Regions from separate parts of the Rahnella sp. ChDrAdgB13 genome, predicted to be linked through region 3. Evidence: predicted binding sites of a transcription regulator. Region 3 holds the regulator's gene; each other region holds the start of a gene.
What was found. The regulator LexA, encoded in region 3, represses DNA repair genes until DNA is damaged. The targets are predictions, from matches to a motif close to TNCTGTATGTACATACAGNA.
Positions count from the first base shown of each region.

Region 1: the regulator LexA is predicted to act here: its motif matches at 2,452-2,471, upstream of J8X26_RS08320 (DNA translocase FtsK 4TM domain-containing protein).
Region 2: the regulator LexA is predicted to act here: its motif matches at 6,905-6,924, upstream of dinB (DNA polymerase IV).

Region 1 is NZ_JAEMGT010000023.1:160,224-170,648, reverse strand. Features, by position in the region: gene cydD (cysteine/glutathione ABC transporter permease/ATP-binding protein CydD) at 1-83, opposite strand, end outside; gene trxB (thioredoxin-disulfide reductase) at 233-1,201, opposite strand; gene J8X26_RS08330 (hypothetical protein) at 1,472-1,636, shown strand; gene lrp (leucine-responsive transcriptional regulator Lrp) at 1,922-2,416, shown strand; gene J8X26_RS08320 (DNA translocase FtsK 4TM domain-containing protein) at 2,539-6,030, shown strand; gene lolA (outer membrane lipoprotein chaperone LolA) at 6,225-6,836, shown strand; gene J8X26_RS08310 (replication-associated recombination protein A) at 6,844-8,187, shown strand; gene serS (serine--tRNA ligase) at 8,295-9,587, shown strand; gene ynfE (selenate/tellurate reductase subunit YnfE) at 9,789-10,425, shown strand, end outside.
Region 2 is NZ_JAEMGT010000007.1:17,150-27,574, forward strand. Features, by position in the region: gene proA (glutamate-5-semialdehyde dehydrogenase) at 1-179, opposite strand, end outside; gene proB (glutamate 5-kinase) at 190-1,293, opposite strand; gene crl (sigma factor-binding protein Crl) at 1,420-1,821, opposite strand; gene frsA (esterase FrsA) at 1,885-3,135, opposite strand; gene gpt (xanthine phosphoribosyltransferase) at 3,362-3,820, opposite strand; gene pepD (beta-Ala-His dipeptidase) at 4,237-5,697, shown strand; gene dinB (DNA polymerase IV) at 5,832-6,890, opposite strand; gene dpaA (peptidoglycan meso-diaminopimelic acid protein amidase) at 7,172-7,897, shown strand; gene J8X26_RS03535 (class II glutamine amidotransferase) at 7,868-8,635, opposite strand; gene lpcA (D-sedoheptulose 7-phosphate isomerase) at 8,662-9,243, opposite strand; gene fadE (acyl-CoA dehydrogenase FadE) at 9,512-10,425, shown strand, end outside.
Region 3 is NZ_JAEMGT010000008.1:68,775-79,199, reverse strand. Features, by position in the region: gene lysC (lysine-sensitive aspartokinase 3) at 1-82, opposite strand, end outside; lysine riboswitch at 192-380, opposite strand; gene pgi (glucose-6-phosphate isomerase) at 609-2,255, shown strand; gene psiE (phosphate-starvation-inducible protein PsiE) at 2,506-2,913, shown strand; gene ubiC (chorismate lyase) at 3,003-3,542, shown strand; gene ubiA (4-hydroxybenzoate octaprenyltransferase) at 3,584-4,450, shown strand; gene plsB (glycerol-3-phosphate 1-O-acyltransferase PlsB) at 4,536-7,019, opposite strand; gene J8X26_RS03870 (diacylglycerol kinase) at 7,147-7,515, shown strand; gene lexA (transcriptional repressor LexA) at 7,635-8,243, shown strand; gene J8X26_RS03860 (CsbD family protein) at 8,633-8,842, shown strand; gene zur (zinc uptake transcriptional repressor Zur) at 9,038-9,547, opposite strand; gene J8X26_RS03850 (ROK family transcriptional regulator) at 9,647-10,425, opposite strand, start outside.

The DNA of each region.
Region 1 (10,425 bases), on a different contig from region 3:
ATAGACAGTCTGATCCAGCCTTTAGCGCGGGAGCTTTGTTGTTTTAACCAGCGGATAAGTTCTTGTTGTCGTGTTTTATTCATCAGGCATCAGTCTGCGCAGCAATCCGGATGGGAGGGCGCTCATGTTACATGCTCAGACCACAAACTGAAAATAATAAGGCGGCAATTACGCCGCCTTATTCGTTACTCTTTGTATGGACTCTATGTCCAATAACTACCCGAAGGAGTAATTATAAATCCGGGGCTTGCGATAAACCGTCCAGATAGCGTTCGGCATCCAGCGCGGCCATACATCCGGTTCCCGCAGAGGTAATTGCCTGACGATAGATATGATCCATGACATCGCCGGCAGCGAAAACGCCCGGAATGCTGGTCTGTGTTGCGTTGCCATGCGAGCCGGACTGCACTTTGATGTAGCCATCTTTCAGTTCCAGCTGACCTTCGAAAATGCCGGTGTTCGGGCTGTGACCGATAGCGATGAACACGCCAGCTACGTCAACCTGCGATTTTTCGTCAGTACGGACATCAAGCAGGCTCGCGCCGGTGACGCCCATCTGATCGCCGACCACTTCGTTCAGCGTTTTGTGCGTGTGCAGAACGATGTTGCCGCTGGCGACTTTATCGTTCAGACGGTCAACCAGAATTTTTTCCGCACGGAAACTGTCCCGACGGTGAATGAGGTGAACCTCGGAGGCGATGTTCGCCAGATAAAGCGCTTCTTCTACAGCCGTGTTGCCGCCGCCGACTACCGCAACTTTCTGATTGCGGTAGAAGAAGCCGTCACAGGTTGCACAGGCAGACACACCGCGACCTTTAAATGCTTCTTCAGAAGGCAGACCGATATAACGTGCCGAAGCACCGGTGGCGATAATCAGCGCGTCACAGGTATATTCGCCGCTGTCACCGGTCAGGCGGAAAGGACGGTTCTGCAAATCAACTTTGTTAATATGGTCGAAAATGATTTCGGTATTAAATTTGGTCGCGTGCTCGTGCATACGTTCCATTAAGCCCGGACCGGTCAGACCTTCCGGATCGCCCGGCCAGTTTTCCACTTCCGTGGTGGTGGTCAGCTGACCGCCTTTTTCGACACCGGTGATTAAAACCGGGTTGAGGTTAGCGCGTGCAGCATAAACTGCCGCGGTATAACCCGCCGGGCCAGAGCCCAGAATCAATAATTTACTGTGTTTAACCGTACTCATGCGTAATTCATCTCCGCGATGGCGACTAGCGATAGACAGATTGTAGGGAAAATAGCGCGTTAAAAAAAGCAAACTCAGATGTTGTTAACGATTTGTCTGATAGTTTTTACTGCCGAACCCGCGTAGAAAGGATTTCGCTGCAGGTAACTGTTTGATGGTTAGAGTAAAAAAACAGCGTAAAGACATGAATGCGCTGGCAGGTTGTTTGCCCATACGCGGACTTTTGATGACAAATCACGGCAGTTTGTGTGGATTTGACTGAAATAAGGCGTGAACGGAATTGTTATTGTTCAAAGATTAAAGATAGCTAAAAAGGCGCGCTGGCTTTTCAATCTGGCACGTTCTTCTGATTTTGCTTCTTTTACTTTGACAATCCGCTGTGCATTTGCGAAAACATCAGGGGAAGAAGAAATTAACTGCCTGTCTGTGACTTGAATTTATGCAATTGGCTGCTACCAGACCCGTTCTGGTCTTGCTTTTTGACTTTTTAGTTACAGCAGGGTTTAGTGAATCAGGTTGGCTGTTTACAACCTATTAATTTCGCACGGTTATTTCTTTTGAGTATCCGCTTATACGGCCGTGTTCCTTTTGACAGGGGATCAACACGACTTTTGGATGCGTGAACCTTAATAATCGGGTCTTCGCTTGGGACAACCCTTAGACATTGAAGTTGGCTGGGGTATGGCAGGTGCAGGGAAGGACAGCAGAGAGACAATAATAATGGTAGACAACAAAAAACGTCCGGGAAAAGATCTCGACCGTATTGACCGTAACATCCTCAACGAATTGCAAAAGGATGGCCGGATTTCAAACGTCGAGCTTTCCAAACGTGTGGGATTATCTCCGACTCCATGTCTGGAGCGCGTTCGTCGTCTGGAACGTCAGGGCTTCATCAATGGCTATACCGCATTGCTCAACCCGCATTATCTGGATGCTTCGTTGCTGGTATTTGTTGAGATCACTCTCAACCGCGGCGCGCCAGATGTGTTTGAGCAGTTCAATGCGGCAGTACAAAAACTCGAAGATATTCAGGAGTGTCATTTGGTTTCTGGGGATTTCGACTATCTGTTGAAAACCCGCGTACCTGATATGTCGGCTTACCGTAAGTTGTTAGGTGAGACTTTGCTTCGTCTGCCGGGCGTTAACGACACCCGTACCTATGTGGTAATGGAAGAAGTGAAACAGACGAATCGCCTGGTCATTAAGACACGGTAATTGTCAGGTGCAAAACCTTGCATTTTTAGCTACACTCCTGTGTATCTATACAGCTATGGCGCCGGGGTCTACTCTCGGCGCTGTTGCTTTTTCTCAGTTCACAGGAACCTGGAGAGCCTTTCTTGAGCCAGGAATATACAGAAGATAAAGAAGTTACCCTGAAAAGACTGAGCAATGGTCGCCGTATCCTGGAGGCTTTGCTGGTTGTGGTAGCGATTTTTGCTGCTTATTTAATGGCAGCACTGGTGAGTTTTAACCCCTCTGATCCAAGCTGGTCTCAGACCGCATGGCATGGGCCTATTCATAACTGGGGCGGTGGTGTGGGTGCCTGGATGGCCGACACGCTGTTCTTCATTTTTGGCGTATTTGGTTACGCTATTCCCCCTATTATCCTGTGTCTGTGCTGGGCGGCTTTCCGTCAGCGGGATAATCAGGATTTTGTCGATTATTTTGCTCTGTCGCTGCGCCTTATCGGGACGCTGGCGCTTATTGTTACGTCCTGCGGTCTGGCATCCGTCAACGTCGATGACCTTTACTACTTCGCGTCGGGCGGTGTGATCGGCAGTTTGCTGAGCACAGCGATGACGCCGTACTTCAACAACGTCGGGGCAACGCTGGTTCTGCTGTGCGTCTGGGCGGCCGGGCTTACGCTGTTCACCGGCTGGTCATGGCTGACGATCGCTGAAAAAATCGGCGGTGCAGTGCTTGGTGTCACTAATATCGTGACCAACCGTTCGCGCCGGGATGAAGATTACGAATACGACGAGCAGGACGATCCGTTACTGGAAGACGATGACGAAAAACCGGTAGCGAAAGTGGCTCCTGCCGCGGTTGCTGCTACTGCGGCGGCTGTGCCAGAGGCTGTCGCGGCTTCAGAAGCTGACGAAGACGACGTTCTTTTCTCTGCGCCTTCCGTGACTAATCCGGCAGTACAAACGCCTCCGGTTACGCCGGTTATTGCAGCCGAACCAGCTCCGGCTATGGCGGCAGAAACAGTGAATCCGTATGCGGCTGAACCGCCGGTGGCAGAAATAGCTCCGTCTCCGCAAGCACCGCAGCCTGCGGCTCCGCCGTTATATAACTTCGAAATTCCGGAAGAGACACCTGTGCCACGTCATCCGCAGCCGGTACAGCAATCACCTTCTCCGGCACCGGTTCAGCGCAGCGATGACGATGGTCCGAGTATGGGTAACTGGCAGACGGCGGTTGAGCATTCACGTTCTCCGTTCGATTTCAGCTCTGCGGCACCTGATGCGGCGCAAATTGCGAGCGTCGCGGCCACCGCAGCACTGGCAACCGGCCTTGCGCAGGCAGGGCAGTCGGCGGCAACGTCTGCCAGCAATACGTTTATGCCAGCGTTCAGCGCCGTGAGTGATGAAAATCCTCAGGTGAAGAAAGGCTTCGGGCCGGAATTGCCGCGTCCAAATCCGGTGCGTATCCCAACGCGTCGTGAACTGGCTTCCTACGGGATTAAATTGCCGTCGCAGCGCATCGCCGAACAGCAGAAAAATGCACAAGCTGCCGCGCAAAAAGAGGCAGAACACGCTGACTGGCATAACGATCCTCTGGCGCAGGCTGATGAGGAAGCCCGACAGGAAGCGGCGTTGCAGGAAGCTTTTGCGGCTCAGCAACAGGAACGCTACGGTGAATCTGTCACCGAAGATGAGCCTGATGAAGAAGCAGCGTTGCAGGAAGCGGAATTACGCAACGCGTTTGCAGCGCGGGAAAACGCCCGTTATCAGCAGGACGTCGAACCGCAAAGTGGTCTGGTTCAGCATCATCACTCGCAGAGTCTGCCGCCAGAGGCGACAAATACCGTTGCGGATGATTTCGCTGCCGCTGCGATGAAACTGAGCCAGCACGATGCGTTTAGCTTCTCGCCAATGGCCGATCTGGTTGATGATACGCCGTCAGAACCGTTATTCACGTTGCCAGCTCAGGCAGAAGAAGAGCCGCAACCTGCTGCGTTTGCACAACAGCCGCCTTATCAGCGTCAGGCCGCTTCAGAGCCTGTGCAGCATGCGCAGGAATATGAAGCGCCACGTCAGTCATCGCCGTCTGCACAGCCTGATATGGACAGCCTGATCCACCCGTTCCTGATGCGTAATGAGCAGCCGCTGGTCAAGCCGACAACGCCGCTGCCGTCCCTGGATTTGCTGACCTCGCCACCGGCGGAAGCAGAACCTGTTGACGAGTTCGCCCTCGAGCAGATGGGCAATCTGATCGAAGCGCGCCTGAACGATTACCGCATTAAAGCGGATGTCGTCGGAAAATTGCCAGGTCCGGTCATCACACGTTTTGAGCTGGATCTTGCGCCGGGCGTGAAAGCCGCGCGAATTTCTAACCTGTCGCGTGACCTTGCCCGTTCATTATCCGCCGTCGCCGTGCGCGTCGTGGAAGTGATCCCCGGCAAGCCGTACGTTGGTCTGGAGTTGCCGAATAAAAAGCGCCAGACAGTGTATCTGCGTGAAGTGCTGGACTGCGCGAAATTCAAAGAAAGTACCTCTCCGCTGACGATCGTGTTGGGTAAAGACATTTCAGGCGAGCCCGTTATTGCCGATCTGGCGAAAATGCCGCACTTGCTGGTGGCCGGTACAACCGGTTCCGGTAAGTCTGTGGGTGTGAACGCCATGATCCTCAGCATGTTGTATAAATCCAAACCAGAAGATGTGCGCTTCATCATGATTGACCCGAAAATGCTCGAGTTGTCCGTGTATGAAGGGATCCCGCATCTGCTGACCGAAGTGGTTACCGACATGAAAGATGCAGCGAATGCGCTGCGCTGGTGTGTCGGTGAAATGGAGCGTCGCTATAAACTGATGTCCGCGCTGGGTGTGCGAAATCTGGCGGGTTACAACGAACGCATTCTTGAGGCGGAAGCGATGGGCAGACCGATTCCCGATCCATTCTGGAAGCCTGGCGACGGTATGGCTGCAGAACCGCCATATCTGCAAAAAGAACCGTTTATTGTGGTGATGGTCGACGAATTTGCTGACCTGATGATGACCGTCGGTAAAAAAGTGGAAGAGCTGATTGCACGTCTGGCACAGAAAGCCCGTGCGGCCGGTATCCACCTGGTGTTGGCAACACAGCGTCCTTCCGTCGACGTCATTACCGGTCTGATCAAGGCGAACATCCCGACCCGTATTGCCTTTACAGTGTCGAGTAAAATCGATTCCCGCACCATCCTCGATCAGGGCGGCGCAGAATCGTTACTGGGTATGGGTGACATGTTGTATATGGCACCAAACTCATCGATTCCGGTTCGTGTTCACGGCGCATTTGTTCGTGATCAGGAAGTGCACGCGGTGGTTCAGGACTGGAAAGCCCGCGGTCGTCCTAAGTACATCGAAAGCATCGTTTCCGGTGGCGACGATGGCGAAGGCGGCGGTCTCGGTCTGGACGGTGATGAAGAACTCGATGCCCTGTTTGATCAGGCCGTTGCGTTCGTCGTCGACAAGCGTCGTGCGTCCATCTCAGGGGTTCAGCGTCAGTTCCGTATCGGGTATAACCGTGCGGCGCGAATTGTGGAACAGATGGAAGCGCAGGGCATTGTCAGTGCACCGGGCCATAACGGTAACCGCGAAGTGCTGGCTCCGCCATCACACGAATAAATCATTGGGTTTTGCCGGGTTTTGTTAAGAGGGGTCGCGAATGCGGCCCTTGTGCAAAGATGCGTAAAATGACTGCTTTTCAGATGATTGAGCTACCACCAGGGCGTTGCCTCGGATAGAGTTCGCACCCTACGTCTTTTGTCTTCGTGAAAGGCATCGTCTGAAGTTTAAGAATTTTTGAGGTAATTATAAGAATGAAAAAATTGTTATTGGTAGGGTGTTTACTGACTGCATTTACCTCCGCTTCCGTTATGGCTGATGCCAGCAGTGATCTCAAATCCCGCCTGGGTAAACTGAATACTTTCCACGCCAGCTTTACTCAGACTGTGACCAGCGATGACGGTTCTGCCGTTCAGCAGGGTGAAGGCGAACTGTGGGTCAAACGTCCAAACCTGTTTAACTGGCATATGACGACGCCGGACGAAAGCATTCTGGTTTCTGATGGCAAAACACTCTGGTTCTACAACCCGTTTGTTGAGCAGGTCACTGCAACCTGGCTGAAAAATGCTACAGGAAACACGCCGTTCATGCTGATTACCCGCAACGACAGCAGCGACTGGTCAAAATATAACGTGAAACAGCAGGGTGATGATTTCCAGCTGACGCCGAAAGCGTCCACAGGAAATTTGAAGCAATTTGCAATCACGGTTACACCATCAGGCACCATCAAAAGCTTTACTGCGGTTGAGCAGGATGGCCAAAAGAGCGCTTATACCCTGAAGGGTGAGCAAAACGCGTCTGTTGATGATGCGAAGTTTAAATTTACTCCGCCAAAAGGTGTGACGGTGGACGACCAGCGTCAGTGAGGTAAGCTTGAGTAATCTGTCACTCGATTTTTCCCTGAATGAATTCCAGCCACTGGCCGCGAGAATGCGGCCGGTAACACTTGCAGAATACATTGGTCAGCAGCATCTCCTCGCTCCGGGCAAACCTTTGCCGCGTGCCATCGAGGCGGGTCAGTTGCACTCGATGATTTTGTGGGGGCCGCCAGGAACCGGGAAAACCACGCTGGCAGAACTCATTGGCCGTTATGCAAATGCCGACGTTGAGCGTATTTCAGCGGTGACCTCAGGGGTGAAAGATATCCGTGAAGCTATCGAGCGCGCCCGGCAAAATCGTGATGCCGGGCGTCGTACCATTTTGTTTGTTGACGAAGTCCACCGTTTCAACAAAAGTCAGCAGGATGCTTTTCTGCCGCATATCGAAGACGGTACGATTACATTTATTGGTGCCACGACAGAAAACCCGTCATTCGAACTCAATTCTGCCTTGTTATCCCGTGCCCGTGTTTATCTCCTTAAATCGCTGACGGCTGAAGATATCGAAAAAGTCATCGATCAGGCGCTGACGAACGCTGAGCGTGGCTATGCCAACGAAAAAATTCGTGTCCCGCCTGAAACGCGTCGCATGCTCTCTGAGCTGGTTAACGGTGATGCCCGTCGTGCGCTGAACAGCATCGAAATGATGGCTGATATGGCTGAGATTGATGCCAAAGGCTACCGCACGCTGACCCCGGAACTGCTTACCGAGATTGCCGGAGAACGCAGCGCGCGTTTCGATAACAAGGGCGACCGTTTTTACGATCTGATTTCTGCGTTACATAAATCCGTGCGCGGTTCCTCGCCGGATGCGGCGCTGTACTGGTACGCACGCATTATTACCGCCGGTGGCGATCCGTTGTATGTCGCACGGCGTTTACTGGCGATTGCGTCTGAAGACGTCGGTAATGCCGATCCGCGTGGTATGCAGGTGGCTATTTCGGCCTGGGACTGCTTTACGCGCGTCGGCCCCGCAGAGGGCGAACGTGCCATTGCGCAGGCTATTGTTTATCTGGCGTGTGCGCCGAAAAGTAACGCGGTCTATACCGCTTTCAAATCGGCAATGCGCGATGCGCGTGAAATGGCTGATTACGATGTACCGGAACACCTGCGTAATGCACCAACCAAACTGATGAAGGAAATGGGCTTGGGCGCGGAGTATCGTTATGCACATGATGAGCCTAATGCCTACGCGGCCGGTGAAGATTATTTCCCGCCAGAAATGGCCCGAACGCAGTATTATTACCCGACTTCACGGGGGCTCGAAGGCAAGATCGGTGAAAAGCTGGCATGGCTCGCTGAACAAGATCAAAATAGCCCGACAAAACGCTACCGCTAATTTTATCGTTGCGGTAAGGTTATCGGTGATAACTCTTTGACACGCTGCTATTTCAGGCAGCGTGCACCGTCAAATTAACATTCAATAACGACACGTACAGGATTAGCATGCTGGATCCCAATCTGCTGCGTAATGAGCTAGACGCAGTTGCAGAAAAACTCGCTCGCAGAGGTTTTAAACTCGATGTGGAAAAGCTGCGTTCTCAGGAAGAACGCCGCAAAGTCTTGCAGGTAGAAACGGAAACTCTCCAGGCTGAACGTAACGCACGATCGAAATCTATCGGTCAGGCAAAAGCCCGTGGCGAAGACATCGAACCCCTGCGTCTGGAAGTGAATACGCTGGGTGAGAAGCTGGACGCTGCGAAAGCTGAGCTGGATGCATTGCAGAACGATATCCGTGATATCGCTTCCGCTATTCCAAACCTGCCAGATGATTCGGTACCTGCCGGTAAAGACGAGAACGATAACCAGGAAGTCAGCCGCTGGGGCACACCGCGTCAGTATGATTTCGCCGTCCGCGATCACGTATCGCTGGGTGAAATGGCAGGCGGTCTTGATTTCGCTGCCGCAGTGAAACTGACCGGCGCTCGTTTTGTGGTTATGAAAGGGCAAATCGCCCGCATGCACCGCGCGCTGTCCCAGTTCATGCTGGACCTGCACACCGAGCAACACGGTTATCTGGAAGCCTACGTGCCGTATCTCGTTAACCACGAGACGCTGTACGGTACAGGCCAGTTGCCGAAATTTGGCGAAGACCTGTTCCACACCAAGCCTTTAGATGAAGAGGCCGGCAGCAGCAACTATGCGCTGATCCCAACCGCAGAAGTGCCGCTGACAAACCTGGTTCGTGACGAAATTCTGGAAGAAGAATCTCTCCCACTGAAAATGACCGCCCATACACCTTGCTTCCGTTCAGAAGCCGGTTCGTATGGTCGTGATACCCGTGGCCTGATTCGTATGCACCAGTTTGATAAAGTCGAAATGGTTCAGATTGTTCGTCCGGAAGATTCAATGGACGCGCTGGAAGAACTGACCGGTCATGCGGAAAAAGTGCTTCAGTTACTTAATCTGCCATACCGTAAAATGTTGCTGTGTACCGGCGACATGGGCTTCGGTTCAAGCAAAACTTACGATCTGGAAGTGTGGCTGCCTGCGCAAGACACTTACCGGGAAATCTCCTCATGTTCAAACATGTGGGATTTTCAGGCGCGTCGTATGCAGGCTCGCTTCCGCAATAAAACCGACAAAAAACCACGTCTCGTTCATACCCTGAACGGCTCGGGTCTGGCAGTCGGTCGTACGCTGGTGGCTGTGCTGGAAAACTATCAGCAAGCCGATGGCCGCATTGAAGTACCGGAAGTATTACGTCCTTACATGGGCGGTTTAGAATATATCGGTTAACCCCGTTATATATGCACTAATATAGCGAAAAAGCGCCTAATGGCGCTTTTTTTATGCATAAAATCGTGCGCTGCGTTAAGAATTCGCCATTTCCCTCGCTTCAACCCCGCCTTTATTGATAGCAGACAAAGTTTCCTACCTCTTAATTAGTAGTATCCCTGCATTCTGAGTGGGTAACTACTCCAGCACCGGAGCGGGAAAATGTCAGAAATTAAACCAGAAGTCCCCACAGCAAAAAGTGGCATCAGCCGAAGGATGCTGATGAAAACATCAACGTTGGCAGGGCTTGCCCTTGCCGCAGGCGGTTTATCTCTTCCTTTTAGCCGTAAAGCACTGGCGCAAGCCGTGGATGAAGCGAAAATTTCAGCACCCGAAGATAAGGTGGTCTGGGGAGCTTGCTCGGTTAACTGCGGCAGCCGCTGCGCACTGCGTTTGCATGTACGTGATGACGAAGTTTACTGGGTTGAAACAGATAACACCGGCAGCGATATCTACGGAGATCACCAGGTTCGCGCTTGTCTGCGCGGTCGCTCAATCCGCCGGCGGATGAACCATCCTGAGCGTTTGAATTACCCGATGAAACGCGTCGGCAAACGCGGCGAAGGTAAATTCAAACGGATCAGTTGGGAAGAAGCTTTTGATGAAATAGCCAACAACCTGAAGCGTATCGTCGGTAAATACGGCAATGAGGCCGTTTATATCAATTACACTTCCGGCGTTATAGGCGGAAATATAACGCGCTCCTCTCCTTACGCTTCGCTGGTGACCCGCCTGATGAACTGTTACGGCGGTTTCCTTAGCCACTACGGTAGCTACAGTACCGCGCAAATCTCCTGCG
Region 2 (10,425 bases), on a different contig from region 3:
TCGCTCATCCCGCTTTCACGTGCGGCGGCCATGTCGAGTTCGTTGGCAAGAATAATGCTCTGTCTGTTGGCTTCGAGCATATCGGCCATCAGCATCAGGGCACGGTTTTTCTGCGCAGTGCTGAGGGTGGAGAGCTGCCAGGACGCGGCTTTCGCGGCCTTGCCCATCTCGTTAAGCATGTATTACTCCTTAACTGACAATCATGTCGTCACGATGCACGGCAACCGGGCCGTACTCGTAACCGAGAATTTCGCTGATCTGCTGAGAGTGATGACCGGCAATCATGCGCATCGCATCGCTGTTGTAGCGGCTGACACCGTGCGCGAGGTCACGCCCGTTCAGGTTGCGGATGCGGATCACTTCGCCACGCGAGAAATCGCCTTTCACTTCGCGGATACCTTTTGGCAGCAGTGAACTGCCGCGCTCCATCATGGCGGAAACCGCGCCGTCGTCGATGGTGATTTCACCGGCAGGGGGCGCACCGAAGATCCAGCGTTTGCGGTTTTCCAACGGGGTCTCCATTGCGTGGAAGCGCGTGCCAACGGAAACGCCGTTAATCACATCGCCAATCACGCCCGGCAGGCTGCCCGCAGCAATAATAGTATCGACACCCGCACGGCACGCGACATCCGCGGCCTGCAATTTGGTCGCCATACCGCCGGTGCCCAGACCGGAAACACTGTCGCCCGCCACGCCACGCAGTTCGTCATCAATCGTCATGACTTCGCGGATCAGTTCGGCTTCTGGATTGGTGCGCGGATCGGCGGTGAAAAGCCCGCTCTGATCCGTCAGCAGCAGCAGTTTATCGGCACCGGCCAGAATGGCAGCCAGCGCGGAAAGATTGTCGTTATCGCCGACTTTGATCTCCGCCGTCGCCACCGCATCATTCTCGTTAATGACCGGTACGATACGGTTATCGAGCAGCGCGTGCATCGTGTCGCGGGCGTTAAGGAAACGCTCACGGTCTTCCATATCGGCACGCGTCAGCAGCATCTGACCAATGTGGATGCCATAAATCGAAAACAATTGCTCCCAGAGCTGGATTAAACGGCTTTGCCCAACGGCTGCCAGCAGCTGTTTGGAAGCAATGGTGGCGGGGAGTTCGGGGTAGCCAAGATGTTCACGCCCGGCGGCAATCGCGCCCGACGTTACAATCACAATCCGGTGCCCTGCCGCATGTTGTTGCGCGCACTGGCGGACAAGCTCAACAATGTGAGCACGGTTGAGGCGGCGTGAACCGCCAGTGAGCACGCTGGTGCCCAGTTTTACAACCAGTGTCTGACTGCCACTCATTAGTCTTTCCATTAAGGTGAAATAAGAAATGCTTCGTTGTCTTTGTAACAGGGGAGAAGCGTTATGCCAACCGGCATAACGCTATAATAGCAGTATTCATCGTGGGAATGGGTAGTACAGAAGGTGTCAGGCGGAGAGCTTTACCGGTTCCTCGCTGAAATCATCAGCAGGTTCCAGTCTGAGGGACATCTCTTCGATCATCTTGTTGAGATTCTTGTGGAACCCTTTCAACGTCGTCTCAAGCTTCTCACGTACTTCAGCATCTTTAATGTTTTGCGCTTTCCAGATGCCATCTTTATCGAACAAGCCGAAATGATAAACATAGGTAAAACGCTCGTCTTCAGCCTGCAACTCAATCCACCAGCCCCAGAATTCACGCTTCTCCGGTGCGGGCTTCACGTTCACACAGACAGCTAAGCAGTCAAAGAAAAAGCGGTCGTTCTCGCATTTCCCTTCTCTAATGTACGGCCCCAGCGTACCGAAACGTTTCATTAGCCTGCTTTTAGGATGACCACTTGGTAACGTCATAGTACAACCTCCATAGAAAGACGATCCTTTTTAGCAAAACGTTAGGAATTAGCAACTGTTAAGTTAACGCATATGCTTTTCCAGCCATTCACAAATTTCGTGTAACGCGCTGTCAAAGTGCTGATAAAGCGGCTCACTTTTGATGGTCAGAATCTTGCCTTCGGAGGAGGAATCCGCAATCAGCCTGGCTTCGCTCTTCGGGCTGAAGATATCGCTTTCCCAGTAGGCGGCAAGCATTGGCGTCGGTGTTCTGCGCCCTAATAATCCCTGCGTTTTCAGAGAATATCGATTAAGTTCGGTTTTCAGCGCGGAGTCCGACGCCGTCGACATTCCGATGCGGCTCGCCAGCACGTCCATGTACATATCCGGCACCTGTTCCTGACATTTCGGGTCGCTCAGCAGCGAATGCACCAGCGCGCCCAGCGTCGCCACAGCCCGTACGCGGCGCGGTTCGAGATACGCCAGCCGCACGGCGACGTTCGCCCCAAATCGATAACCCAGCAAGCTGACGCGGCTCGCATCTACCCACGGCACATCAGAAAGCTGCATGAGGACCTGCTGATGCAGAAAGCTGGTGTCCTGCGTCAGTTTCCATTTAGAGGAAAAACCGATCGACGGCATGTCGATGGTGAGCATCGCAATGCCCATCGGCGCGAGATAAGAGCGGAACAGGCGCTGATGGTCACTTTGTAACGTGTCCAGACCGCCGCAAACCATGACCGTCGGGAACGGCGCTTTGCCTTCGTTCGGCAGATGCAGGAAACCGGTGATCGGCGCACCGCCCGGAATTTTGAATTCCAGCTCTTTCAGATCATACGGCGAATGTTCAGAGGATTTCTCAAACGCTTTATTAGCCAGCGCTTCCGCCTGTTCTGCCAGCGTATCGCCTTTCAGATGCGGATAACCGGCAATGCTGTAAAGGTTCGCGGCTTTCAGCCAGTATTCGCTGGCAAGATTGGCGTCTTTTTCATCGGCGGCTTTTTGCTGCCAGTGCATGGCCTGATTGGACCATTCATAAATCCAGTTACCGTTGCGATAGCCAATGACGGTATCCAGCAATAACGGGTCGCTGTGTTCGGCCTGAGAAACGGCAATGCGCGACAGCACTTCTTCCACTTCCAGCGGATCAACGCCGCGCCACATCCACATCAGACGGTTGATTGTCCGGTACCAGCAATTCACGGTATCCCCTTCCAGCGCTGAGTGCATCGGCGGGTGCGTATTGTGATGATGAACGCGATGAACCAGTGTCGAAGTTTCCGGATATTTGAATGACGGTTTGAACAGTTTTTCCGTGAGATTGGCTGGAGCCATGATGCAAGATCCTCCGTTAGCAAGCAGCTTTTCGCCCGCAGGCGAACGTTTCAGGCAGGGATTATAACCCGCCCACGTTGCGACAAGACAGGAGTGAGGTCAAGCGGAAAGGATTTCAAGTCAGCAAAAGCAAAACGCCCGGCAATTAGCCAGGCGTTAAAAGGGGGTCATTGCATCCTCTAAATCCTTCGTGCTGCATCAAGGCGGCGCGAAGGATGACGAGGATTTACTTACCGACCAATGGCGGGACGAACACCACGCCCATATCCCACGGCTGTTCAATCCAGGTGTTCTGCGGGATATCAACCACGTAATCGTCAACCAGCGGCGCACCGGCAGGTTTGGCGAAGATCGTGATGAAATGCGCTTTCGGATACATTTCGCGGATCGCTTTTGCAGTGCCGCCGGTATCGACCAGATCGTCGATTACGATGAAACCTTCACCGTCACCTTCTGCGCGTTTCAGCACTTGCATTTCACGCTGATTGTCGTGGTCGTAGCTGGAGATACATACGGTATCCACATGACGGATGCACAGTTCGCGAGCCAGTAACGCTGCCGGAACCAGACCGCCGCGGCTGACGGCAATAATGCCTTTCCATTGTTCTGCCGGCAGCAGACGTTTAGCCATCGTGCGGGCGTGGATTTGCAGCATGTCCCAGGTTACAACGTATTTTTCGCTCATAAAGGTGTCCCAGCCAGTGAATTAACGGCTTCTAAAAATTTAAACCCTAAATAATTCGGATTGCAGGAAGGCGGCAAGTGAACGAATCCCGATGAGCTGACCTAAGTCAGTGATTCGGGTGAGCGAACGCGGCCAACGCATCTGCAATTTGAAGTATGACGGGTGTATTCGGGGAAAAAGGTTGCGCGAGATTATAGTGAGTCCGGTTCACAAAAACCAGCGATTATCTGGCCTCACGGCCCCAAAAAACCCGGATTTTCTCCCCGCGCCCGCGCACAGGTTAAGATTAAGTGATATTCTGTCAGGCCACTCGCCACACAGTCTGGCGGGGATTACTTAACCTTAAACCTACAGCATCTCAATCAGTTCCCCTGCAAATGGAGCCTGAATGAGCTGACTGTTACAGGAGACTTATAGTGTCTGAACTGTCTCAGCTTTCGCCACAACCGTTGTGGGATATTTTTGCCAAAATCTGTTCAATTCCGCACCCTTCTTATCATGAAGAAGAACTGGCAAAACACATCGTTGAATGGGCACAGGAAAAGGGTATCCACGCTGAGCGTGATGAAGTCGGCAACATTCTGCTGCGTAAACCGGCCACTAAAGGCATGGAAAACCGCAAAGCCGTTGCCCTGCAGGCGCACCTCGATATGGTGCCGCAGAAAAACAACGATACTGTTCACGATTTCACTAAAGATCCGATTCAGCCGTTCATCGAAGACGGTTGGGTGAAAGCCCGTGGCACTACGCTGGGCGCAGACAACGGTATCGGCCTGGCTTCTGCACTGGCGGTTCTGGCTGATGAAAGCGTAGAACACGGGCCGCTGGAAGTGCTGCTGACCATGACCGAAGAAACCGGCATGGCAGGCGCATTCGGCCTGCAACCAGACTGGTTACAGTCTGAAATCCTGATCAACACCGATTCTGAAACCGAAGGCGAAATCTACATGGGTTGCGCCGGCGGGATTGATTTTACCGCCACTCTGCCACTGAGCCGCGAAGCGGTTCCGGCCGGTTTCACCACGCTGAAACTGACCCTGAAGGGACTGAAAGGCGGCCACTCCGGCGCGGATATCCACCTCGGTCTGGGCAATGCCAGTAAACTGCTGGTGCGCTTCCTGTCAGAACACGCCGACACCCTCGGCCTGCGCCTGCTGGATTTCACCGGCGGTACGCTGCGTAACGCCATTCCCCGCGAAGCCATCGCCACACTGGCGATTGCAGCCGATAAAGCAGACGCACTGAAAGCCACTGCACAGGAATTCCTGGCAACGATTCAGTTCGAGCTGTCTGCGGTTGAGAAGAAAATCGCTTTTGTCGTGGAAGCGGCAGAAAGCACAGCGAAAGCGCTGAGCAAAGACAGCCAGGGCAAATTCATTGCACTGCTGAACGCGACGCCAAACGGCGTGATCCGCATGAGCGATGACGTCAAAGGCGTGGTAGAAACCTCCCTGAACGTCGGCGTTGTCACCATGAAAGATGACGAAGTCGCGATCAACAGCCTGATCCGTTCCCTTATCGACAGCGGCAAAGAATACGTCGTTAGCATGCTGAATTCGCTGAGCGAACTGGCAGGCGCGAAAAGTCTGGCAAAAGGCAGCTATCCTGGCTGGAAACCTGAACCAAGCTCTCCGGTGATGACGTTGGTGCGTGAAACCTACGAAACGCTATTCAGCAAAACCCCGAATATCATGGTGATCCACGCCGGTCTGGAATGCGGTCTGTTCAAAAAACCGTACCCGGACATGGACATGGTTTCCATCGGGCCAACCATCACCGGGCCACACTCGCCGGACGAGCAGGTTGAAATCGCCAGCGTTGAGTTGTACTGGAAACTGCTGACAGCTCTGCTGAAAGCGATTCCTGAACGCGGTTAATACTCGATCAATCCCCTGAATCATTCGGGCTGTATCAAGGCGGCAACTGAGTAAATACCCGGGAGCATACACAAGTAGGTGACCGGGATTTGCGAAGGCAGCCAACGCAGAGACAGTTTGAAGGATGACGGGGATTACTCCCAGGGAAGAAGAAGTTGCCGCTCAATCTGCGGATCCTGCAACGTGACATGCAACCCCACCAGCCTGACTCCCCGCCCGCCGCGCCGCTGTTCCCACGCTTCATGCGCTACTTTCAGTAAATCTTCTTTATTGAGCACCGGCCAGACATGTTCCTGCGTCGTCTGCTGGAAATCATGGAATTTGAGTTTCACGCCCTGACGCGCGATGCGTAAATTCGGGCTGACACGGCTCAGGCGCGTTTGTAATTCAGGATATAAACGTTCGATCAGTGCCACGCACTCTTCCCAGCTGTGGATATCTTCCGCCAGCGTGCGTTCCACGCCGACAGATTTCCGCAGCCGCTCGGCTGAAATCTCACGCTCGTCGATGCCCTGACAACGCTCCCACAGCACGCGGCCAAATTTGCCAAACTGCTTAAGCAGCCTCGCTAAATCATAGCGCTGTACGTCGCCGCAGGTGATCAGCCCCTGCTCCTGCAATCGCTGGGCGGTGACTTTGCCAACGCCGGGGATTTTACTCAGCGGCAGATCCAGTAAAAAAGCTTCAACCTTGTCTGGCGTAATCACAAACTGGCCGTTGGGTTTATTCAGGTCTGAGGCAATTTTTGCCAGAAATTTGATAGGCGCAATGCCCGCTGAGGCCGTCAGATTAATTTCCTCAAAAATTGCCTGACGGATTTCAGCGGCGATCAGCGTCGCGGAGCCATTGCATTGGGTCGATTCTGAAACATCCAGATAAGCTTCGTCGAGTGACAGCGGCTCGATCAATGGCGTATAACGCGCAAAGATTTCGCGAATATGGTTGGACGCTTCTTTATACGCTTCCATTCTGCCGGGAATCACTTTCAGGTGCGGGCAAAGTTTGAGCGCCATTCCGGTCGGCATCGCGCTGTGTACGCCGAATTTGCGTGCCGGATAATTGGCGGTGCTGATGACGCCACGCCGGTCACGGCTGCCACCGATGGCGATAGGAATGTCGCGCAGGGAAGGATCATCGCGCATCTCGACGGCCGCGAAAAAGCAGTCCATATCCACATGAATGATTTTGCGCATAGCCCTCCCCCAATGACTGTATAAGTATACAGTTGAATCAGGAGATTTCAAACACAGAAAATGACGGTTAATTTGGCTTAATTAATCACCATTAATGGCATCAGAAAGTATTTACATTTCCTGAAGCGAGAATTCAATATTTGGTGATTGCTAAAAAATTAATCAGTATTAATATGGCAACGTTTCAGACAGGCAGTACATAAGAAGAAAATCAGTGGCGGTCTTACAGGCAGTTCATCTGTAGACAAAATAATCAAAATTATTATCGAGCAGGACTTAGAATGATCAGAATCGCGCTGTTTCTTGCGATGCTCCTCAGTTTGCCTTTATTTACAGCAAATTACGCCGTGGCCAGCGATGCTGTCCCGGTTAACGCGGCACTTAAAAAACAATTGTTAGGTGCTCCCGTTTATATCCAGATTTTCAAACAAGAACGTAAACTCGAATTGTATGCTCAGCTCGACGGCGAATATCGTCTGATCGGCAGTTACGGCATCTGCGATTTTTCTGGCGGTTTAGGAAATAAACGTCGTGAAGGTGATTTTAAAAGCCCGGAAGGTTTCTACAACGTGGATATTCACCACCTGAAACCGGACAGCCGCTTTTATCGCGCCATCAACATAGGTTTCCCCAACGCCTATGACATCTCGCAAGGTTATTCAGGTAAGTATCTGATGATCCACGGCAACTGCAAATCTATCGGTTGCTACGCGATGACTGACGGTTATATGGATGAAATCTTCACCTACGTGCAGGCGGCCTTCCAGTTCGGCCAGCGCAACGTGCAGATCAGCATTTATCCGTTCAAAATGACCGATGCCAACATGCAGTCGCACAAAAACTCAAGCTACATCACGTTCTGGCGTCAGCTACAGCCGGGCTTTGCGTACTTTGAGAAGCACCATCAGCCACCGAACGTTGTGGTGACTAATGGGAAATATGAAGTGCTGCAACCGTTGTCAAACATCCCGCTGCCTTCACAGCTGGCGTTCGCCCCGGTGAAATAATGCGAATTCACCTGGAGCAATTTTGTTCCAGGTTTCGTTTGCCGTCAGCGGTTGCGTGGCAATCACGGTGACGACATCATCCGGTGTCGTCTGCTGCTGAAAATCAATTTCCACATCCTGATCCAACAACGTTGCCTTTCCGAAAGGCGCCCGCCGCGTGATCCAGTGCAGATTGGTCGAACAATAGGCCATCACAAAATGCCCGTCCGACAACAGCATATTAAACACGCCCTTTTGCCGTAACTCATCTGCCAGCGACGCAATATACCGGAACACCGGCGGCCAGCTGGCCGGACGACGCGGATAACGCTGCGTAAGTTTATGCAGCAACCAGCAAAATGCGTATTCACTGTCGGTTTGCCCGACCGGACGCAACGTACCGGTATCCAGCTGACGATAACCGCGAAGCTGGCCGTTGTGCGCGTAAGTCCAGTTATGGCCCCACAGTTCGCGGGTAAACGGATGGGTATTCTCCAGCGCCACTTCGCCACGGTTAGCCTGACGAATATGGGAAATCACCGCGCAGGATTTGATCGGATAATCCTGAACAAGGCGGGCAATAGGCGAATTAAAACTCGGCATCGGATCTTTAAAAGTACGACAGCCATTCCCCTCGTAGAAGGTAATGCCCCAGCCGTCTTTATGCGGGCCTGTCCCGCCACCGCGCTGCACTAATCCACTGAAACTGAAGCAAATATCAGTTGGAACGTTAGCGCTCATCCCGAGCAATTCGCACATCTCCCGCCTCCTTTACAGCAAAAGCATTACGCCTTCGCCATCTCTTTTTCGATTAATAAGATCAGGATATGAATCACTTTAATGTGGATTTCCTGCACGCGGTCAGCGAAGCCAAAGTGTGGCACGCGAATTTCCACGTCAGCAGAACCGTCCATTTTACCGCCGTCTTTTCCGGTCAGGGTAATAACTTTCATGCCTTTGGCGCGCGCGGCTTCAATCGCTTTGATCACGTTACCGGAATTGCCGGATGTGGAGATGCCCAACAGCACATCGCCTTTCTGACCCACGGCTTCCAGATAACGGGAGAAGATATATTCGTAACCGAAATCGTTGCCCACGCAGGAGATGTGGCTGACGTCAGAAATCGCAATCGCCGGGTAGCCCGGACGGTTTTCACGATAGCGGCCGGTCAGTTCTTCTGCGAAATGCATGGCGTCACAGTGTGAACCGCCGTTACCGCAGGAAATCACTTTCCCACCCGCCTTGAATGAATCGGCCAGCAGCACTGCTGCACGTTGAATAGACTCAATATTTGCCGGATCGCCGATGAATTTATTCAGCGTAGCAGCAGCTTCGTTCAGTTCAGTACGGATAATATCCTGGTACATAGCAGCCTCTTTTATGTCCATTTGCAGCCAGCTGTGGCTGGCCGATAGCAATAAAACTTTCCGCTGAGCAGTTTAACGGAAAGCCGAAACAGCGAGAAGCCAAGAAGCGGTAATGATTCTTATAGTTTCCGTTTTTGACGCTTCGTGCGGCCGGTTTGTGAGCTGTGTTGTAATTAGTATGTAAACACATTGATAAAGAAATGAGCATGAACTAAAACCATTGTATCCCTACAACAGGTCAGACCTCCTACTACTCAGGAGCTTTACTATGATGGTTCTTAGCATTGTTGCATTTGTCGTGATCCTTGGTGCGTTGTTCTATCACAAGGTCAACCTTGCCTTTAGCAGCCTGATTTTACTGGCATTTACTGCTGCCATGGGCGCCATTCATCTTTGGACGTTGTGGCTGTTACTGCCACTGGCGATTATTCTGCTGCCGTTCAATGTGCCCGCACTGCGCCGCGCATTGTTCTCCGCGCCGGCACTTCGCACCTTCCGTAAAGTGATGCCCGCCATGTCGCGTACCGAAAAAGAAGCGATTGAAGCCGGTACGACCTGGTGGGAAGGCGATCTGTTCGGCGGTAAGCCGGACTGGAGAAAATTGCAGGATTACCCTGAACAACACCTGACCGAAGAAGAGCAGCGCTTTATCGACGGCCCGGTTGAAGAAGCCTGTCGCATGGCGAACGACTTTGAGATCACGCACGAACTGGCTGATTTGCCGCCGGAGTTGTGGGCGTATCTGAAAGAGCACCGCTTCTTCGCGATGATCATTAAGAAAGAGTACGGCGGTCTGGAATTCTCCGCTTACGCTCAGGCCCGCGTGTTACAGAAACTGGCGGGTGTATCCGGAATTCTGGCGATCACCGTCGGCGTGCCGAACTCCCTCGGTCCGGGCGAATTGCTGCAACATTACGGCACCGAAGAACAGAAAGACCACTATCTGCCTCGTCTGGCTCAAGGTCTGGAAATCCCTTGTTTCGCCCTGACCAGCCCGGAAGCCGGGTCTGATGCCGGCGCAATTCCGGATTTCGGTATCGTCTGTAAAGGCCAGTGGCAGGGTAAAGAAGTGCTCGGTATGCGCCTGACCTGGAACAAGCGTTACATCACGCTGGCACCTATCGCCACCGTGCTCGGTCTGGCGTTTAAACTGAAAGACCCCGACCATCTGCTTGGCAGTGA
Region 3 (10,425 bases):
CTACGCTGGTACCGCCGAATTTGGCGACGATAACGTTGCCCAGAGGCTGCGGGTTGGCGTTGCGGGTTGCTGCGTAATTCATGTAAAACCTCGTGTCAGGGTCGTCATACCAGACGGCCATCTATTCCATAAACTCTAAGAATTGGCACAAGGGGAGAGCGGGGAGGGGGCAGACGTAGAAATGCTACGATACACCCAGAAGCGCTCCACCTTGTCGACATCCTCACGGATGCCCGGTGACAACCCAGGGGATTCAGCCCCTGTAGCCGATCTTATGCCTGCCGAAGGCTTCAGACCTCGGCGTCGCTCCCCCTGATGTACCCTCGCAGGATTTCGGTTCCTCCGATACACTTCCTGGGCGACGCGCCTCTTCTGGCTCACGCGACACGCGCGCGAGTTAGGTGCTTAGGAATAACGGGTTCTCGCCTTTCTGTCAACGGCAACAGGCCGCTAACGCCACATTTTGAACGATTGTCATCTAATATTGTTCTCTGTCATTGTGATTTAGCAGATCTGACCTATCGCAAGAAAAGGCATCTCATCTCGGGAACTTCAGGATACAATCGGGACAGTTACCTCATATTTATTCTCAGCCTAAGAGCATTGCTATGAAAAATATCAATCCAACTCAGACCGCTGCCTGGCAAGCCCTGCAGCAGCATTTCGACAAGATGAAAGATGTGCAGATTAGCCATCTGTTTGCTGAAGATGGTGATCGTTTCTCCAAATTCTCTGCCACGTTTGAAGACCAGATGCTGGTCGACTTCTCTAAAAACCGTATCACGACAGAGACGCTGGACAAACTGCAGGCGCTGGCCAAAGAAACTGACCTTCAGGGCGCCATCAAATCGATGTTCTCTGGCGAGAAGATCAACCGTACTGAAGACCGCGCGGTGCTGCACGTTGCCCTGCGTAACCGCAGCAACACGCCAATCGTCGTGGACGGCAAAGATGTGATGCCGGAAGTCAACGCGGTTCTGGCGAAAATCAAAGGTTTCACCGAACGCGTTATCGGCGGCGAGTGGAAGGGTTATACCGGCAAAGCCATCACTGATGTAGTAAACATTGGTATCGGCGGTTCAGACCTTGGCCCGTTCATGGTGACTGAGGCACTGCGTCCGTACAAAAACCACCTGAATATGCATTTCGTCTCCAACGTGGATGGCACGCACATCGCCGAAACGCTGAAAGATTTGTCACCGGAAACCACGCTGTTCCTGGTGGCATCAAAAACCTTCACCACTCAGGAAACTATGACCAACGCCCACAGCGCGCGTGACTGGTTCCTGAAAACCGCGGGCGACGATAAGCATGTAGCGAAACACTTCGCGGCACTATCGACCAACGGTAAAGCGGTGAGTGAATTTGGTATCGACACCGACAACATGTTCGAGTTCTGGGACTGGGTCGGCGGCCGTTATTCACTGTGGTCCGCAATCGGTCTGTCTATCGCCCTGTCCGTTGGTTTTGATAACTTCGAACAACTGCTGAGCGGCGCTCACGCGATGGATAAACACTTCGCCAATACTCCGGCAGAGAAAAACCTGCCGGTTCTGCTGGCGCTGATCGGCATCTGGTACAACGATTTCTTCGGCACCGAAACTGAAGCTATCCTGCCATACGACCAGTACATGCACCGCTTTGCTGCTTACTTCCAGCAAGGCAACATGGAATCAAACGGTAAGTTCGTTGACCGTAACGGCAATCCGGTGGATTACCAGACTGGCCCGATCATCTGGGGCGAGCCGGGTACTAACGGTCAGCATGCGTTTTACCAGTTGATCCACCAGGGTACCAAAATCATCCCTTGTGACTTCATCGCGCCAGCTATCAGCCATAATCCGCTAAGCGATCACCACGCGAAACTGTTGTCTAACTTCTTTGCACAGACGGAAGCGCTGGCATTCGGTAAATCTCTGGACGTCGTCGAGAAAGAATTCGCCGATCAGGGTAAAAAACCGGAAGACGTTAAACACGTTGCGCCGTTCAAAGTGTTCGAAGGCAACCGTCCGACCAACTCTATCCTGCTGCGTGAAATCACGCCTTACAGCCTGGGTGCGTTGATTGCGATGTATGAGCACAAAATCTTTACTCAGGGTGCAATCCTGAACATCTACACCTTCGACCAATGGGGTGTGGAACTGGGTAAACAACTGGCGAACCGTATTCTTCCTGAACTGGAAGGCAGCGAAGATGTGACCGGCCACGACAGCTCGACCAATGGCCTGATTAACCGCTTCAAGAACTGGCGCTAATCCCTCGTCATCCTTCAGGTTGTTTCAGCGTTGGCTGCGTGAACTCACCCCGGTCACTTACGTATGTAAGCTCCCGGGGCTTCGTTCCCTTGCCGCCTTGATCCAGCCCCAATGATTTAGAGGGACAGGTCGAAATATTTCTAAATAAAAGGGTTAGCCTCAACGGGCTGGCCCTTTTTAATGCCGCTTTTCCGGCACAGACTCTGTGGTATTCTGCGGGTATTCATAACAAAAGTGGGATGTAGATCACATGGCAGGATCAAAACGCGCAATGATGATATCCGTCATTATGCAGCGAATCTTGAACGTTTTCTTATTGGGACTGGCCGCGATCCTGATGATTTTTATCGGGCGCGAAACCTATCATCTGGCGATGGTATTGTTCGTTAATAACGACCAGTCTTCGTCGTATCTGCTGATAGAGGGGATTGTGATTTACTTCCTCTATTTCGAGTTTATTGCGCTGATTATCAAATACTTTTCCTCGGGTTATCACTTTCCGCTGCGCTATTTTATTTATATCGGTATCACCGCAATTATCCGCCTGATTATCGTCGACCATAAAAGTCCTTATGACACGCTGGTTTACGCCTGTGCGATCCTCGTGCTGGTCGTAACGCTGTTCCTGGCAAACGGCGAACGTCTGCGTCGCGAATAAAACAGGCCATTACTGACCCGCATTCATGCGCTAGAATGCGGGGCAGATAATTCATTGGAGGTATGAATACCTTCATTACGGAGCCGTTGATGTCTGATTCCCATTCCTCTGAACAATCCCCAATCCACTGGTTTGACGACCCTTCGCAGGTCCCTGCGGATGTTGCCGACTGGCTGATGGAAATGGGATCCATGACCCGCCGGTTTGAAAAGCAGGGTGTTACCGTCACCGTAAAGCCACAAAACGAATGTTTTGTCAGCCGGGGGGAACTGGGTGAAAGTGAAGCGCAGCAGTTACCTGAAAGTGCCCGTTACTGGATCCGCGAAATTGTGTTGTTTGGCGATGCCGAACCCTGGCTGCTGGGCCGCACGGTCATCCCTGAAGAAACGCTGACCGGACCGGATCTGGCGCTGGTTGATTTAGGCACCGTCCCGCTTGGACGCTATCTTTTCAGCGGCAATAACCTGACCCGCGATTACATTCATTTAGGGCAATTGCAGAGTGAAAATGGTGACTTATGGGCACGTCGTTCCCGCCTGCGTTTGTCAGATAAACCCCTGCTGCTGACTGAAATTTTCCTGCCAGACTCGCCGGTACATCGCCCCGAGGGCAAAGTGAGTAAGGCATGAGCCAGACTAATCAACAAGGAGAGCAGAGAGTGTCAGGAAGTATGACTCAGGGCACATGGCGTGATTACTGCCGCCTGATGCGTATTGATAAACCGATCGGCTCGCTGTTGCTGCTGTGGCCCACATTATGGGCGCTCTGGGTGGCCGGTGGCGGAATGCCTTCGGCAAAAATTTTGCTGGTTTTCGTGCTGGGCGTGTTTTTTATGCGCGCAGCCGGTTGCGTGGTGAATGACTACGCCGACCGTAAATTTGACGGTCATGTCAAACGTACCGCGAACCGTCCGCTGCCAAGCGGTGCGATTTCCGGTAAGCAGGCGAAAATGCTTTTTGCCGGGCTGGTGCTGGTTTCGTTCCTGCTGGTTCTGCTGCTTAACCGCATGACGATTTTGCTGTCTCTTGCCGGGCTGGCGCTGGCATGGATTTATCCGTTTATGAAGCGGGTCAGCCATTTGCCTCAGGTCGTTTTAGGCGCGGCGTTTGGCTGGGCCATTCCGATGGCGTACGCGGCGGTGAGTGAAAGCGTACCGCTCAGCTGTTGGCTGATGTTTGCCGCTAATATCTGCTGGACGGTTGCGTACGACACGCAATACGCCATGGTTGACCGCGATGATGATTTGAAAATCGGTGTGAAATCGACAGCGATTCTGTTCGGTCGTTTTGACACGCTGATTATCGGCCTGCTGCAACTGGCGACGTTAATACTGATGGGCATTGTCGGCCATCTTTCCCAGCTTGGCGCGCCGTTCTACTGGTCGCTGCTGCTGGCCGCTGCGCTGTTTGTGCATCAGCAAAAGCTGATTGCTAAACGCGAGCGTGACGCCTGTTTCCTGGCTTTTCGCCAGAACAACTATGTCGGACTGGTGCTGTTCCTTGGCATTCTGATGAGTTTATCTGCTTTCAGCTTCTGAGCCTTTCAGGCAATAAAAACGCCCGGTCTTTTTATAAGCCCGGGCGTTTTGCTTTATGGCGTTACCGCAATGATTTTAACGTCAATCAGTGATCGGTATCGCGCACGTCCATTTTAGGCTCAGCCGGAGGTTCTGTCGGTTGCGGCAGTTCCGAAGGCATACCTGCGCTTTCAATGGTGAGCTTGATATCCGGCGTCATCAAATCGCTGAGCATGATGTAAATCTCTCGCGTTTGCTCCTGAATCGCATCACCGCTGTCACTGATATAGCCCTCAGCGCGTAACGTGCCGACGAGCGTCGAGAACACCGCTTTGTCGAAGAATTCTGGCGCATTGATACCGTGAAGTACGGACAAACGCTGCGCCATAATCCGGCTCTCTTTTTCCAGCGCACCACGGTTGATGCTTGGATTATTGGTGAGCAGGGAGAAGGTGATCGCGTAGCGTTGCAGCGTTTCACGCACACCTGCGGCCAGCAGTTGCAACGTGCGGATACGCGCCGGGTTAAGCGTCAGTTCGTCGTCTTCCAGATGAATGATTTGCTGACGAGCCAGTTCCAGCGTCAGGACATCCAGCACCTGCGGCAGCTCCGACTTATCGAAATACATAAACAGTTCAGCTTTGAGCATCGGGTAAATCAGCTCTACCTGACGCAGCAATTCAGCACGACTCACATGGCGGTGGTGCATCACGATACTTGAAATCAGCGACGGCAAAACCAGCATATGGTGGATGTTGTTGCGGTAATACGTCATCAGCACCGCTTGTTCGCGCGGCAGAACGATGATGTCGCCGATATTGTCTTTCTCGACCTGGAACTTGTTCATGTTCAGCGCGTGATCGAGCAGCTGATCGGCGCTCAGATCAGGCACAGTCGAATCCGCGTTATAAGGTACGTTACGCAGCAATTGCAGATAGCAGTCGATTTGTTCGATCAGCTGTTCGCGGGTCAGTGAGCGCTGTCGTGATGCCAGCAGCGCGGTACAACACAGGTTCATGGCATTGGCTGCCGCTGAGTTGTTGATACGCACCATGATCTGCTCTGCCAGATCCTGCACCGTTGGCGTCAGCCAGCTTGGACGTTGCGCTTCGATAGGATCGATTGCTTCACGCCAGGTCGGCACATTCTGGTTCAGGTACGTGGTCAGATGCAGCGGCTCACCGAAATTGACATAACCCTGGCCAAGGTTGCGCAGTTTGCGTAGACCATTGAGCATCTGGGTCAGGCTTTCTTTTTCTTTGGTCGCACCGCGCAATTCTTTAGCATACGTGCCCACTTCCATCACGTGCTCATAACCGATGTAAATCGGCACTAACGTAATCGGACGTGAACCGCCGCGCAGCATGGCCTGAATGGTCATCGCCAGCGTACCGGTTTTGGGTTCCAGCAGGCGTCCGGTGCGTGAACGACCCCCTTCGACAAAGTATTCGACCGAATAACCACGGCTGAACAACTCGCCCAGATATTCACGGAAAACGGTGGAATAGAGTTTGTTGCCTTTAAAGGTACGACGAATGAAGAACGCGCCAAGACGGCGGAAAATCGGACCGGCTGGCCAGAAATTCAGGTTGATACCGGCAGCGATATGCGGCGGCACCAGCCCCTGGTGATAGAGCACGTAAGACAACAGCAGGTAGTCCATATGACTGCGGTGGCAGGGCACATACACAATTTCCTGACCATCCAGCGCCAGCTGACGGACACGCTCAGCATTGTTGACGTTGATGCCTTTATATAAGCGGTTCCACGTCCAGCTCAGCACACGGTCCGACAGACGCACGGCCTCATAAGAGAAATTCGCCGCGATTTCTTCCATCAGCGCGATAGCATTCTGCTGGGCTTTTTCATGGGAAATTTTCTTGCTGCGGGCTTCGTCTTCAATCGCTTTTTCGATGGCCTTGGAAGCCAGCAGCTTATTGAATAAATCCTGACGAGCTGGAAGGCGCGGGCCAACTGCCGCCAGACGCTGGCGGGAGAAATGCATGCGCGCCACGCGTGCCAGTTTCTGAGCGATAGTTTTGTCTGTACCGTGTTCCGTCGCCATATAGCGCAGGGAAACGGTATTAGAGAAACGAACAAAACTGTCACGTCCGAGCCACAGCACGGCGAAGAATTTCTGGATGCCATTCAGCACGCGCAGATGCGGCGTATCATCCTGACCTTCCCGGCCCGGCGCACGACCAAACATCACGGAAACTGGCAGCATTTGAATGTCTAAATCCGGATTGTTGCGATGCAAATCCAGATAGTCGTGGAACAGCTTTACGGATTCCTGCTTCGGCGTGTAATAAGAGAATACGCGCGGGCCTTCAGCAATGAAAACATGGCTTGGCAGCAGGGTTCCGTCGATTTCCAGCGGAATAAGAGGGTCGGGCAGATTCTCGGCCAGACATTGCGCACGCAACGTCAGCAAGTCTGCTTTGGAGTTATAAGGCAATACGTACAAAATCGGGCGCGTCGGGTCTAAATGCAACTCGGTAACCGGATCTGAAGGTATGACCTTGCTCTTTACCAGCAATGAGAGTGGTAAATTCAATAATGTGTAATAAAGTCTACGCCAACCTGACATAAAAACGTGAAGCCTCTTGTTAGCAATTTCGCCGCAAGGATACCAGAAAGCTCAGATGAGATCTGTGGTGATGCGATACCATATAACAGCTAAAATGCTGCAAACACTCAAAGGATCAGTACCCGAAATGGCGAACCAAGTCACCGGATTTACCCGAATTTATAAAGCAGCCGGATATTCCTGGAAAGGATTGAAAGCCGCATGGCAAAATGAAGCGGCTTTTCGCCAGGAAGCCAGCGTCGCTATCCCGCTAATTTTGTTATCTTTCTGGCTGGATGTCAGCAGTATAGAACGTATCCTGCTGATTGGCTCCGTCGTGCTGGTGTGTGTGACTGAACTGCTTAACAGCGCCATTGAATCCGCGATTGACCGCATCGGGCCTGAGTTTCACGTCCTGTCTGGACGTGCGAAAGATATTGGCTCCGCCGCCGTACTTCTGACCATCATATTGGCGATTTTTGTCTGGGTCAGCATCTTTTGGCCGCGATGGTTCTGATCTGGAACCTGTATTCCAGGAATTGTCGTTATGCCCTGTTTTTATTCAATCTTAGGTTTTCATTGCCCGTTTAGCTGTATATACTCACAGCAAGACTGTATAAACAACCAGGGGGCGGAATGAAAGCTTTAACGACCAGACAACAAGAGGTCTACGACCTTATTCGCGATCATATCTCCACCACCGGTATGCCACCGACCCGCGCAGAGATTGCATCCCGTCTGGGGTTCCGTTCCCCGAACGCGGCGGAAGAACACCTGAAAGCGCTGGCGCGTAAAGGCGTTATCGAGATCGTTTCCGGTGCTTCGCGCGGTATTCGTCTGCTGATGGAAGAAGAAGAAGGTTTACCGCTGATTGGCCGCGTTGCCGCCGGTGAACCGCTGCTGGCTCAGCAGCACATCGAAGGACATTACCAGGTCGATCCGGCCATGTTTAAACCGAGTGCGGATTTCCTGCTGCGCGTCAGCGGGATGTCGATGCGTGATATCGGTATTCTGGATGGTGACCTGCTGGCAGTACACAAAACGCAGGACGTCCGTAACGGGCAGGTTGTCGTTGCGCGTATTGATGATGAAGTCACGGTCAAACGCCTGAAGAAACAGGGCAGTGTTGTTCAGCTGTTGCCTGAAAACAGCGAATTCCAGCCGATTGTGGTTGATTTGCGTGAACAGAATTTCAGCATTGAAGGTCTGGCGGTTGGCGTTATCCGCAACGGCGACTGGATCTAATCTGCGCTTAAGTTCTACGTTGCAGGTGCATTGGCCGCCTCTGACGCGCCTGTAAATATCAGTATCTCATCGCCCCGTTTTGGGGCGATATTGTTTGAAGCTGCTAATAAACTTTCCCGATAAAATCCTTTTTCTCACGTGTTATCCGCTGCGTTGCCTGTTTAGAGCAAATACCGGATTTGCACTCTCTGTGCTCTGAATTACCGGCCTTTTTCAGTCAGACAGATTCCAATTCCACGTTATATCCTGCTTTGGATTAATCCTAATAGTGGTTTTTATCCCTGTTTTGGGAAGACGAATCCGCATTCTCTACTAAGCTTTGAAGTGTTAAGGACGGGCTGCCAGCAAACGTGCAGCTCCACAACCCAAGGTAACAGGAGATATTTATCATGAATAAGGACCAAGCCGACGGTAACTGGAAGCAGTTCAAAGGGAAAGTGAAAGAACAGTGGGGTAAGCTGACTGATGACGACCTGACAGTCGTTGAAGGTAAACGTGATCAGCTGGTAGGTAAGATTCAGGAGCGATATGGCTATCAGAAGGATCAGGCCGAGAAAGAGCTCAAGGATTGGGAATCGAAAAACAAATATCACTGGTAACACGCGACTCCCCCTCGCGTATCAGTGACGTATCCTGAGTTATTGCTGCTCCTACCCGGAACACTTTCAGGATACGGGTACAAGGATGTACCCAACCTTCAACATCTTCCTTCTACACCTTAAATTATCCGTTCAGCTGCGTTAAAACCCTTCCGCTTTACGCCTTTTGAAATTCCATCAAAAACACCTGATTTCTCAGCGTTTTTTTACCACAATACTGTGGTCGTGTTCGCAATGATCGTGGCTGTCGCAGGTTTCAACAACTTTGCATTCGGCACATAAGCCATGTGCTTCAACGACCGAATGACGCAACTCAAAACCAGATTCAAGCGCCAGTTTCGCCAGACGTTCTTCAATGCCGTCTGTGGTTTTTTCCGTGACCAGCCCGCAGCGGTCACAGATAAACAGCGCTGAAGTGTGGCTCGGCTCTTCGAAATGATGGCAAAGCACATAGCTGTTAGCCGATTCAACCCGATGAATAAACCCTTGTTCCAGCAGAAAATCCAGCGCCCGGTAAACCGTTGGCGGTTTGGCCTGTGGTTCGCTGACGCGCAGCAGATCCAGCAAGTCATAGGCGCTGATCGCACCGGGTTGTTGCGCCATCAGTCGCAAAACTTCCAGCCGCTGCGGTGTAAGACGAACATTGCGCTGCTGGCAAAGTTCTTCAGCTTGTGAAAGTAATTTTTCCGGATTATTCAGGGTCATAGCAACATTCTCTGAGCGCAGATTGGGATAAATAGGCCACATCATGCAGCCATTCTTAATTTTATCATGCTTCAGCCAGATCGACGAATTATGCGCCGCTCAGCCCGCCATACCTTCCAGCGCTTTTTCCACATACAGGTAACCAATACCCATAATTTGCTGCTCGCGGCTTAGCGTGCCGGGCGCAATGTGTGTCGCCTGCGTTTTGACATGATCGGTTCTGTCAAACGGGTTCAGCCCGCTCTGTGCGCGGACGGCGTTCAGCCAGACGTCGCCGAATCCGCAACTGCGACCGTACAGATAAATACGGTTAATGTTCAAAATATTGAGGAAATTATACAGGCTCAGTCCCAGCGCCCGCGCACCCTCCATCACCTGCGCGCAAAGTGCCGCGTCGCCCTGATGAAACCGGTCAATCAGCTCCTGCGTGCCCGGTGTGCGTGGTGGCTGCAAAGGATTCTCTGTCACGATAAGCTGCCGGGCTTTTTTCTTCAGCGCCGACAGCGAAGCCAGCGTTTCCAAGCAACCGTAGCGACCACAGGCGCAGCGGCTGCCCTGCGGATCGACAATCGTGTGCCCGAGTTGCCCGCTGCCAAAAAGGCTGCCGCGATAAATCTGCTGATTGATCACGAAAGAAGATCCGATGCCGTAATCGACGTTGATCACGCAAAAATCATGCTGGTCGTTCGCGTGCTGCCACTTCTCGGCCAGCGCCAGCATGATGCAGTCGTTATCCATCAGGATTTCGGTTTGCAACTTCTCTTCGAGCAAATATTTAATCTCGATTTCGCCGGTCCACGGTGCTTGCGGCATGCGCTGAGACACGCCAGTAGTCGGATTCACCTGCCCGTGGATCGCCAGTGCCAGCCGGATTTTAA